DNA from 3 places in the Afifella sp. YEN Y35 genome. Region 2 is predicted to be linked to each of the others. Evidence: riboswitches for the same ligand, from Rfam matches in the RefSeq annotation. Region 2 holds a riboswitch; each other region holds the start of a gene.
What was found. Region 2 has a riboswitch for thiamine pyrophosphate ahead of thiM (hydroxyethylthiazole kinase). Riboswitches for the same ligand answer to the same signal wherever they lie in the genome.

Region 1 (3,266 bases), 900 kb from region 2:
AAGAAGGTGTGGGCGATCAGGATGCCGGACAGCCCATAGACGTTGAGGCGATCGAATCCGAGGGTGGCGGCCAGATCCGAGACGACGCCGTTGCGGCCCCACACCGCGATGATCGCCAAGGCGCCGACCAGCACCGGCAGGGCTTGCGGCAGGAGGAACAGACGCAGGACGAGGCCGCGGCCGGGAAACCGAGCCCTGTGGAGGGCCACTGCAAGCGGCAGGGCACCGGCCACGGCAAGGAGGGTGGAAAGGGCCGCCTGTTCCAGCGTGAACAGCACCACCCCCCGCAAATAGCGGTCCGATGCCAAGGCAAGCACGTCCGGCGCCGCATCGGCTTGGGTAAGCAAGGCGAAACATGCGCCGCCCAAAAACCCGGCGAGCGCGGCAACGGCGGCAAGTCCTGCCGCGACACGCCAACGTCGATCTGTCGAACCTGTCATCGGACGCGCGGAGAGCCTCAGCGACCGAGCGCCTGCAGCCATTCCTGCGTCCAGGCGCGTCGGCTGTCGGCTACCGTTTGGGGATCGAAAGACAGGGTCTTGTCCGGGGTCACCAGCTGCTCAAAGGCGGCGGGCAGCGGCGAGGCGGTCGCTGCGGCCGGCAGCATCCAGTTGGTGGTCGGCAACGCGTCCTGTGCCGCGGGCGAGATCAGATAAGCGAGGAAGTCGCGGGCGAGATCCGGGTGCTCGGAGCTTGCGATGCGGCCGGCGACCTCGATTTGGATGTAATGGCCCTCATCGAAGGCTGCCGCGCGGTAGCGGTCGCTCTCCTCCTCGATCAGGTGATAGGCAGGCGAGGTGGTATAGCTCAGCACCATCGGGACTTCGCCGCTCGTCAAGAGCCCATAGGCTTCGCTCCAGCCCGGCGTCACGGTCAGGACACGCTCGGAGAACTCTCGCCATTTCGCTTCGGCGCCGTCGCCGTAGACTTTCTTCATCCAAAGAAGCAGCCCGAGACCCGGTGTCGAGCTGCGAGGATCTTGGATGGCGATCTTCTCCTCCGGATCGCCGCTGACCAGCTCCTCCAGGCTTTGCGGAGGGGCATCGATCGCCTCACTGTCGTAGACGACGGCGAACCAGCCATAATCATAGGGCACGAAAACCGGATCGGAAAAACCGCCGGGAACGTCGACCGCAGATGTGTCGGTGCCATGCGGTGCGAAGAGCCCGGTCGCCCTGGCCTCAGCGATCAGGTTGGTGTCGAGCCCGACCACCACCTCCGCCGATGTCGAAGCACCTTCGAGCTTCAAACGGTTGAGGATCGCAACGCCGTCCTCCAGCCCGACCCATTTCACCGTGCAGCCACAAACCGCCTCAAAACCGGCCTTGATCCGCGGCCCCGGCCCATAATCGGCAACGAAGCTCTCATAGGTGTAGACCGTCAGCGAGGGCTTCTCCTCCTGCGCCGCGGCGGGTGTGATTGCGCCGAAGAACAATGCGGCGACGGCTGATGCTATGAAGATGGAAGGGGATTGCAGCGAGCCCAAGGGCGCCTCCTTGTCGTTTGAAAGCGGGAAGGGGCGCATTCGCGGCAACGAAAGCTCTCCATCCCTCCGCCGGTGCGAGCCGGATCAGGTTCAGCGGGTTGGCGGATAAGCCTCTCAGCCCGTATGGGCACCCCGTGTGAGCGTCTTCAGACCTAGTGGAAATGCGCCGGCCCGACAAGCATCGAGCGATGATCTGGGCCTTGGCGACCTCGATCTAAACGGCCAAGGTCCCACCAATGACGAGCACCCGATCCATAACCTCCCCGATGTGCTGGCGCCGATGACCCATGTGACGTCGGCGAAGCGGGAAGGAGTGGATGGATATCGAGGAATTTGCCAACGGCGTGCGGGAGTTGGGGCTCGGCACCTTCCCTTTCGCCTCAGATTCGGTTCGGGGGAGCGGCGGACCTGCAAACCGATTTGGTGGCGTGATTAGAGCGTCTCAGCGGAGACGTTTTCGCCATGCGGCTTGTCTATCAATTGGTGGCGGGAAGACGATATTCAGGCGCTTGCGAGCTTGCGGCTGTCGCGTTCTGCAGCAAGCTGGTGCATCGCAGGAAAACTCGGCAGGTCAACGAAGAAAATCGTCCCGCCGCCCTCTGTGCTGCGGAAATCGATCTCGCCGTTGAGGTGCTCGATGATCGCCTTGGTGATTGAAAGGCCGAGACCGGTGCCACCAACCTTCTGGTTGTCGGAGAAGTTGGCCCGTTCGAACTTTGTGAAGATGCGGGTGTGGAATTCCTGCGGGATGCCCGGCCCCTCGTCGCTCACGTAGATGCGGGCTCGGCCTGCTCGCTGTGCAATGCGTATGCGAACGGTGCTTCCTGACGGGGAGAATTTTACCGCATTGGAGATCAGATTGACGAAGGCTTGGCTGAGACGATCCTGATCGGCCAGACAGACGAGACCTGGAGCGGTCTCTTCGATCTTGATCGAGACTTCAAGCTCCGCTTATGCGCTTTTCGGTTGGCTCGGCCTGCGTTTGGCCGTGCCCCCAGGCTATGCGACGTTGATCTGGCCGGCATCGGGAATCGCGGTTTCTGCGCTTCTGTTTTATGGTCACCGGCTATGGCCCGGCGTGTTTCTGGGGGCATTCGCGGTTAATGCCGTCATTGGGAACGCTTTCGGTGCGCAGGGGCCCGATTGGTCGGCGCTGGGCGTTGCTGTTTGCATCGCCACCGGGTCGACGGTGCAATCGCTCCTCGCTGTTCACCTTCTTCGGCGGCGCTTCGGGATGCCCTTCGCCTTGGAGGGGATGCGAGACTTCATTCCGTTTACCCTGCGCGCGGCCCTTTTGCCGTGTCTCATTGGTGCGAGCGTCGGCGTAGCAAGCCTTATGGGGGCCGGTATCACCGGCGGATCGGCTGCCCTTTCCAATTGGATCACATGGTGGATCGGGGACGTTGCCGGAATCCTGCTCGTCCTACCCCTGGCCATGATCAGCCCTTTGCGCCCGTGGAGTGCCCGATACCGCGGACGCCCGCTCGCCCGGGTCAGCAGGCTGGGCCTTGTGGCGCTGCTGGTTCCCCTCGGATTAACGTTCTACGCATGGAAGTTCACCAACGAAGCGGCGTTCGAACAGGGGCTGACCTCGTTCAAGGCTCTGGCGGGAGACAGCGAACAGGCACTGCTGCACCGGCTGGACGCCTACAAGCAGGCGCTGGACGCCGGAGCGGGTCTTTTCAGCGGCTCCAGCTACGTTTCGAAGACGGAATGGAGGGCTTTCGTCAGCGAGTTCGGTCTCGAGGCCAATCTGCCCGGGATCAACGGCGTTGGGTTC
Region 2 (3,266 bases):
GTCGTGAATGGCCCTCACACCGCACGTGTTCTGGGCGACCAGCGCCGTGATCACCGTCGCGCCATAGACGCCGAGGGCGGAGAAAGTCTTGAGGTCGGCCTGGATGCCGGCGCCGCTGGTCGGGTCTGTGCCTGCAATCGAAAGTGCGATGGCCGTCATTGTGTGTCCTTCGCTGTACGAATTTCTTCAAGAAGCGCCTGGGCGGCGGCTTGTGGATCGTCGGCCCCCATGATGGCGGACACGACGGCAACGCCCTCGGCCCCGGCAGCGATGCATTCGGCGGCATTGGAAGCGCTGATGCCCCCGATGGCAACGGATCGAAGCCCGACAGCCCTCGTGACGGCCGAAAGCCCCTCCACGCCGATCGCCGCACCGGCATTGGGCTTGGTGGCCGTCGTATAGACCGGCCCGACCCCGATATAATCGGCGCCAGAAAGAGCGTCCCGGGACGCCTCGTGCTCGGTCGCACTGCCCACGGAAATCCCGAGGATGCGTTCCTCGCCGATCAGCCGCCGTGCATCCGCGCCGTCCATATCGCTCTGGCCGAGATGCACGCCGTCAGCCTCGACCGCGAGCGCCACATCGATGCGATCATTGACGATGAGTGGCACGCCCATAGGCTCCAACAGCGCCTTCAGGCGGCGCGCAATGGCAACGAGTTCACGCGTGCCGGCGTCGGGGTCGCGCAGCTGCACCAGCGTCACGCCACCTTTGACGGCCGCAGCGACGGTCTCGAAAAAATCGCGCGGACCGCAAAGCCTCGGATCGGTGACGAGATAAAGCGAAAGATCGAACGGATGACGCATCATTCCCCCTCCCCGCTTCCGGCGCCAATACCGGAATGAGCGGCAAGGAGATCCTTGTCCATGCGGAAGAGCGCGTCACAAAGCTCGGCCGGCAGATGCCCTGGCCCGTTGCCGCATCGCTCACCGGCGATCCGGCCGGCAGCGGCATAAACGGCAAGCCCGGCGGTCGCCGCTTCGAGCGGCGGCCGCACGGCCGAGAATGCGGCGACACAGGCGGAAAGCGCACAGCCGAGGGCGGTCGAGCGCGGCATGAGATCATGCCCGCCGGTGACCGAAACGACCTCATCGCCATCTGTCGCGTAATCGGTCGCACCAGTCACGGCAACGACACTTCCCGATGTCCGCGCCAGCGCCTTCGCCGCCGCAACGGCCTGATCGGAGGCGGCAAGAGAATCGACCCCCCTGCCGAGTGCGCCCGCCTCGCCTGCGAGACTCATGATCTCGCTCGCATTGCCGCGCACGATCGTCGGCCGCAGGGACAGGAGTGTGTTCGCGGCCTCGCTTCGGTATGGCGTCGCGCCCGTCGCCACCGGGTCGAGCACCCAGGGCTTCTGCTGCTCCCCCATGGCCTCGGCCGCCTTTTTCATGGCGCGCAGCCAGGCGGGCGACAACGTGCCGATATTGACGACGAGGGCGTCCGCGAGCTTGGCGAAATCGCCGACCTCTTCTTCCGCATGTACCATCGCGGGCGATGCGCCGAGGGCGAGAAGCGCATTCGCGGAGACGCTCATCGAAACGAAGTTGGTGATGTTTTGGACGAGAGGCTGGCGCGCACGCAGATCCGTCAGCGCCGCAAAGACCTCATCGATCGTCATAGGCATGGAATTCTCCCACTTCGGATCCGGCCCGAAGCGGAAGCAAATGAACGACGAGGATCTCTCGGCATCATCCCATCCCTCCGCCGGTGTTAACCGGATCAGGTTCGAGGGGTTGGCCGGATCGCCTCTCAGCCGCCTACAGATTGCAGCGGCACCCCCTGAGACGTCTTCCGATCTAGTGGTCTAGGAACCGCTTTGCAAGCATCGGCCGCTTGGCCCTTGCCGCGACCGGACAGTTGCGGTTTTCTCCCGGCCAAGGAGACTGCCATGACCCCGTTTTTCGTACTCATCAAATGCCAGCTCGGCCAGGCCTACCAGGTCGCCACCGCCCTGGCGGACGCCGAGATCGCATCTGAAATCTATTCCACAGCAGGCGATTACGACCTTCTGGCAAAGTTTTATCTGAGCCCCGACGACGACATCGGCCGCTTCGTGCAGGAAAAGGTGCACGTCATCGAAGGCATCCAGGACACCAAAACGATTCCCACCTTCAAGGCGTTCTGAGGCTCATCCGCCTCACCCCTGCGGCGTCGACAATTTGCGCATCTTTCGCCGCTCCAGCCCCAATTGATGCTCGCGGTAGATGATGAAGATGCCGGCAGCGATGACGACCGCTCCGCCCACGGCAACATTGATCCCGGGAATTTCATTGAAGAGCAGATAGCCGGCGATCGTGCCCCAGATCATCGAGGCATACTCGAAAGGCGCGATCGTCGACGTCTCGGCATAACGATAGGCGGCGGTCAGGGAGATCTGCCCAAGGCCGCCGAAGAGCCCGCACAGGGTCAGAAGGACCATCTCTTCCGTATCGGGCATGACCCATCCGAACGGGATGGTGAAAAGCGCCACGACCGTGCACGTGACGGAAAAATAGAAGACGATGGCGGAGGTCGATTCCGTCGCCGTCATCTTGCGGATGAGGATCGCGACCACCGCCGTCAGCACCATGGAGCCGAGCGCGCAGAGCGAGCCGACGAATTCCCGCCCGACGAGTTCGCCGCTTGAGAGAAGATCGAAGCGCGGCCACAGCACGATCATGATGCCGACGAAACCGACAGCAACGGCGGTCGAACGATAGATGCGCACCGTTTCGTGCAGGATCAGGGCGCCCAACACGACGATCATCAAAGGCGCGCCGTAGCTGATCGCCATGGATTCGGGCAGAGGCAGGCGCTGGACGCCGGCAAACCACAGCATCATCGTGGTCACCCCGATGAGGCCGCGACGGGCATGGCTCCAGGGATCTTTGGTGCGCACGGCCTCCTTGAGCTTGTTCTGCCAGGCGAGCATGCCGAGGAGCGGAACGAGCGCAAAGGCGGAGCGAAAGAACACGATCTCGCCGGTCGGCACGCGCTCGCCGACGAGCTTGATGCAGGAAAGCATCAGCGCGAAGGCAATGGTCGAGCTGACCTTGAGAATGATGGCGCGGGTCGCTGTGGTCACGATTGCCCACCGCCTCGGCTCTGCCGCGCGTTACGCCGGCAGTCCGCTTCGTCTTTGGTCACCCTAGCCTCGTTGTTCGGGGAGCGCCGCCTTTGCGGCTTGAATGGCATTCCACACCCGCAGCGGTGTCGCCGGCAGGTCGAGATGGCGGATCCCGTACTCTCGATAAAGCGCATAGACAACGGCATTCATGACCGCG
Region 3 (3,266 bases), 730 kb from region 2:
TTGCCCTGCCGGCGAGCCATCTCATCGAGATCGCCTTCTCCGGTACGCTCGACGACACCGCAGTCGTGCAGCGTGTTCCGGCCTTGGTGATGAAGCCGAACGAGCAGGCGCGCGGACAGCCGCTCGCAGGCGCTGCCGTCGACGTGACCGGTGACCTCTACTGGATCGCGCTCTCCGACACGCCCGATCAGGTGGAGCGGAATCTGGAGCTTCTGCGCAGCGGTTCCTGGTTCGACCTGCCGATCCTGTTTGAGGGCGGCAAGCGGGCCCTGATCACCTTCGAGAAGGGTATTCCGGGCGACAAGGTGTTTGAGAATGTGATGCAGAGCTGGGGCGATTCCTGATCGCCCCAGCCTGGCTAACTTTCACCGAACTGGCTTTCACCGAACGGGCCCTTACCGAACGGCCTGGGCGTAGCTTTCCAGCTCCGGTACCGTCTCGATCAGTCCCTGATCCTTCATGAATTCCGCGAACCGCTGATAGCGGCCGGCGTCGAAGGCGCCAGGGCTTTTCGAAAAGCGGGCGACCGTATCCATGAACGCGCGGCGGTTGAGCTCGTCGCCGAGATCGGGATGCGCTTTCGTGAAGATCTCGAGGGCTTCCTCGGGATGGTTGGTGAGGTAGAGCGTGGCGCGCTCGATCGCCTTCAGGAAGCGCGGCAGCCTGTCGTCGCCGAGCTTGTCGGAGCGTGCGATGAAGATGAGCTCGTCATAGGGCGGCACGCCGTGCTCCTCGGGATAGAAGGCCCGGCCGGGCTTGCCTTCGATGTCGAGCTGATTGAGCTCGACATTGCGGAATGCGCCGATGACGGCATCGACGCGTCCTGCGAGAAGGGCCGGTGAGAGTGCGAAGTTGACGTTGACGAGATCGACGTCGTCGAGGGTCACGCCGCTTTCTCCGAGCATCATCTTCAGAAGCACATCCTCGAAGCCTCCAACCGAGAAGCCGACCGTCTTCCCCTTGAGGTCGGCGAGCGTCGTCACATCGCTGCCTTCCAAAACCACGAGCGAGTTGAGCGGCGTTTCGACGAGCGTTCCGAAGCGCGCCAGCGGCAATCCTTCGGCCACCTGAAGATAGAGATTGGGCTGGTAGGAAATGGCGACATCGCCTTCGCCCGCCGCAACGAGGCGGGGTGGAGCGCTCGGGTCGGCCGGCGGGATCATTTCCACATCGAGGTCTTCCTCGGCGAAATAGCCCTTTTCCTGCGCGACGACGAGCGGCGCGTGGTCGGGGTTCACGAACCAATCGAGCAGCACGGTCAGGTGGTCCGCGGCCGCCGCTGGGGAGGCGGTCAAGATGAGCGCCAGAAGCATCAGGCGCAGGCGGTCGAGCATGGTCATTTCCTCTCTTTTCGGATCATGTCGGAGTTTCGGAGATCGTCTCAGGCGATGCTCGCTTCTCCCGGCACCCAGCCGAGGAGGCGGCGCAGGAAGAGATCGATCAGGGCGCGCAGCAGGATCGCCATCGCGGCGAGCAGGAAGAGGCCGACGAAGACGCGGTCGGTCTGCATGCGGGCATTGGCCTGCAGCATGACGAAGCCGAGGCCGGCGGAGGCGCCGACCCATTCGCCGACGACGGCGCCGATCGGCGCGATCGCGGCGGCGACCCTGAGCCCGGAGGCAAGGGCGGGCAGGGCCGCAGGAATGCGGATGTAGCGGAAGGTGTCGCGCCTGGAGGCGCGGTTGAGCCTTGCGAGATCGAGAAGGCCCGGATCGGTGCGCTTCAGACCGTCGGCAAACGCAGTGGCCACCGGAAAATAGATGATGAGCCCGGCCATCACGACTTTGGACGCCATGCCGAAGCCAAACCAGATGACGAGAAGCGGCGCGATGGCGAAGACCGGGAGTGCCTGGCTCGCCGCCAGGATCGGCATGGCGAGCCTTTCAAGTGCGGGAGAGGCAACGACCAGGATCGCCGTCAATGCGCCGACCAGCGCTCCGACGACGAGGCCGACCACGATCTCCGTCGCGGTGACGGCGGCGTTGCCGAGATAATAGAAGGGGAGGGCGGAGAAAGCCGTCACGAGATCGCTCGGCGCCGGCAGGATGAAGCGCGGCACGCCGGTTGCGCGCACGAGGCCTTCCCAGACGGCGAGGAGTGCGATCGCGATTGCGAGACGGATTGCGAGAATGGCCAGCACGCGCCCCTTTCATGGCAGAGATCATGCGTGCTGGAGAGACTGAGGCCCGTCCCTTCGCCGGCATGACCCGGATCAGGTTCAAAGGGTCCGGCCGCCATCACGGCCATCTCAGCGCGGTTTGTCCGCACACCCCTCGGAAACGCCCACCATAACTCTCCGGCCGAGGCTTGCAAGCCGTCTCACGGTCGCCGCACGATCGCGTTTGCGGCCTCATCCATGGTCCCGGTGGGTGACAAATTTGCCGCAGAGGGATAGAGGCGGGGAAATGCGTGTCCTCTTTGCCCCTTTTCGTTGGCTTTTCGATCAACCCTATCTGCTCTTGACGCTGACCTCGCTCTTCTGGGCCGGCAATGCGGTGGTCGCGCGGGCGGTGATCGATGATTTCTCACCGATCCTTTTCGCGCAGCTGCGCTGGGGTGGGGCTGCGCTGTTGATCCTGCCTTTCGCCATGAAGGCGCTGCGCGCCGACTGGCCGGTGATCCAGCGTCATCTCGGCGTGCTGACGCTGATGGCTTTGTGCGGCATCACGCTCTTCAACACGCTTCTCTACTGGGCTCTCGAATATACGACGGCGCTCAATGTCGTGCTTCTGCAGGCGACGACGCCGCTTGCCATCGCCTTCGTCGTTTTCATGCTCTTCCGCGAGCGGCTCACCTTCGGCCAGCTTGCCGGCATCGTCGTCTCCCTCATCGGGGTCGTGGTCATCGTCTCGCGCGGGCAATTGCAGGTGCTGGCGCATCTGCGGCTCAATCCGGGCGACGTGATCATGCTGATCGACGTCGTCATCTATGCCACCTATTCCGCGCTTTTGAAGCGGCGGCCGCCTCTTCACTGGCTGAGCTTTCTGGCGATCACCATCGGGTGGGGCGCCATCATGCTCCTGCCGGCAAGCGCGCTCGATCTGTTGCGCGGTGGCCATATCGACATCAATGCGGCGAGCCTTGCGGCCCTCTTCTACGTCGCCGTCTTTCCCTCGGTGCTCGCCTATATCTGCTTCAACCGGGGCGTCGATCTCATCGGTCCGAACAGGGCGGGACCCTTCTTCCATCTGGTGCCGTTCTTCGGTGCCATTCTCGCTGTCTTCGCCCTTGGCGAGACCTTCACCTACGCCCACGCTTTCGGCGGC

Region 1: it holds a riboswitch for thiamine pyrophosphate, as region 2 does, so the genes downstream of both, thiB (thiamine ABC transporter substrate binding subunit) here and thiM (hydroxyethylthiazole kinase) in region 2, are expected to answer to the same signal.
Region 3: it holds a riboswitch for thiamine pyrophosphate, as region 2 does, so the genes downstream of both, ACK8CP_RS19415 (ABC transporter permease) here and thiM (hydroxyethylthiazole kinase) in region 2, are expected to answer to the same signal.

The regions. Positions count from the first base shown of each region.
Region 1 covers NZ_CP180203.1:1,598,362-1,601,627, reverse strand. Annotated here, with positions in the region: gene thiP (thiamine/thiamine pyrophosphate ABC transporter permease) at 1-440, opposite strand, end outside; gene thiB (thiamine ABC transporter substrate binding subunit) at 458-1,477, opposite strand; TPP riboswitch at 1,531-1,632, opposite strand; gene ACK8CP_RS07635 (sensor histidine kinase) at 1,988-2,341, opposite strand; gene ACK8CP_RS07630 (PAS domain S-box protein) at 2,415-3,266, shown strand, end outside.
Region 2 covers NZ_CP180203.1:695,472-698,737, reverse strand. Annotated here, with positions in the region: gene thiD (bifunctional hydroxymethylpyrimidine kinase/phosphomethylpyrimidine kinase) at 1-159, opposite strand, end outside; gene thiE (thiamine phosphate synthase) at 156-809, opposite strand; gene thiM (hydroxyethylthiazole kinase) at 806-1,627, opposite strand; TPP riboswitch at 1,683-1,793, opposite strand; gene ACK8CP_RS03340 (Lrp/AsnC ligand binding domain-containing protein) at 1,892-2,128, shown strand; gene ACK8CP_RS03335 (DMT family transporter) at 2,141-3,067, opposite strand; gene ACK8CP_RS03330 (xanthine dehydrogenase family protein molybdopterin-binding subunit) at 3,131-3,266, opposite strand, start outside.
Region 3 covers NZ_CP180203.1:4,071,299-4,074,564, forward strand. Annotated here, with positions in the region: gene ACK8CP_RS19405 (hypothetical protein) at 1-344, shown strand, start outside; gene ACK8CP_RS19410 (ABC transporter substrate-binding protein) at 396-1,334, opposite strand; gene ACK8CP_RS19415 (ABC transporter permease) at 1,382-2,140, opposite strand; TPP riboswitch at 2,173-2,284, opposite strand; gene ACK8CP_RS19420 (DMT family transporter) at 2,406-3,266, shown strand, end outside.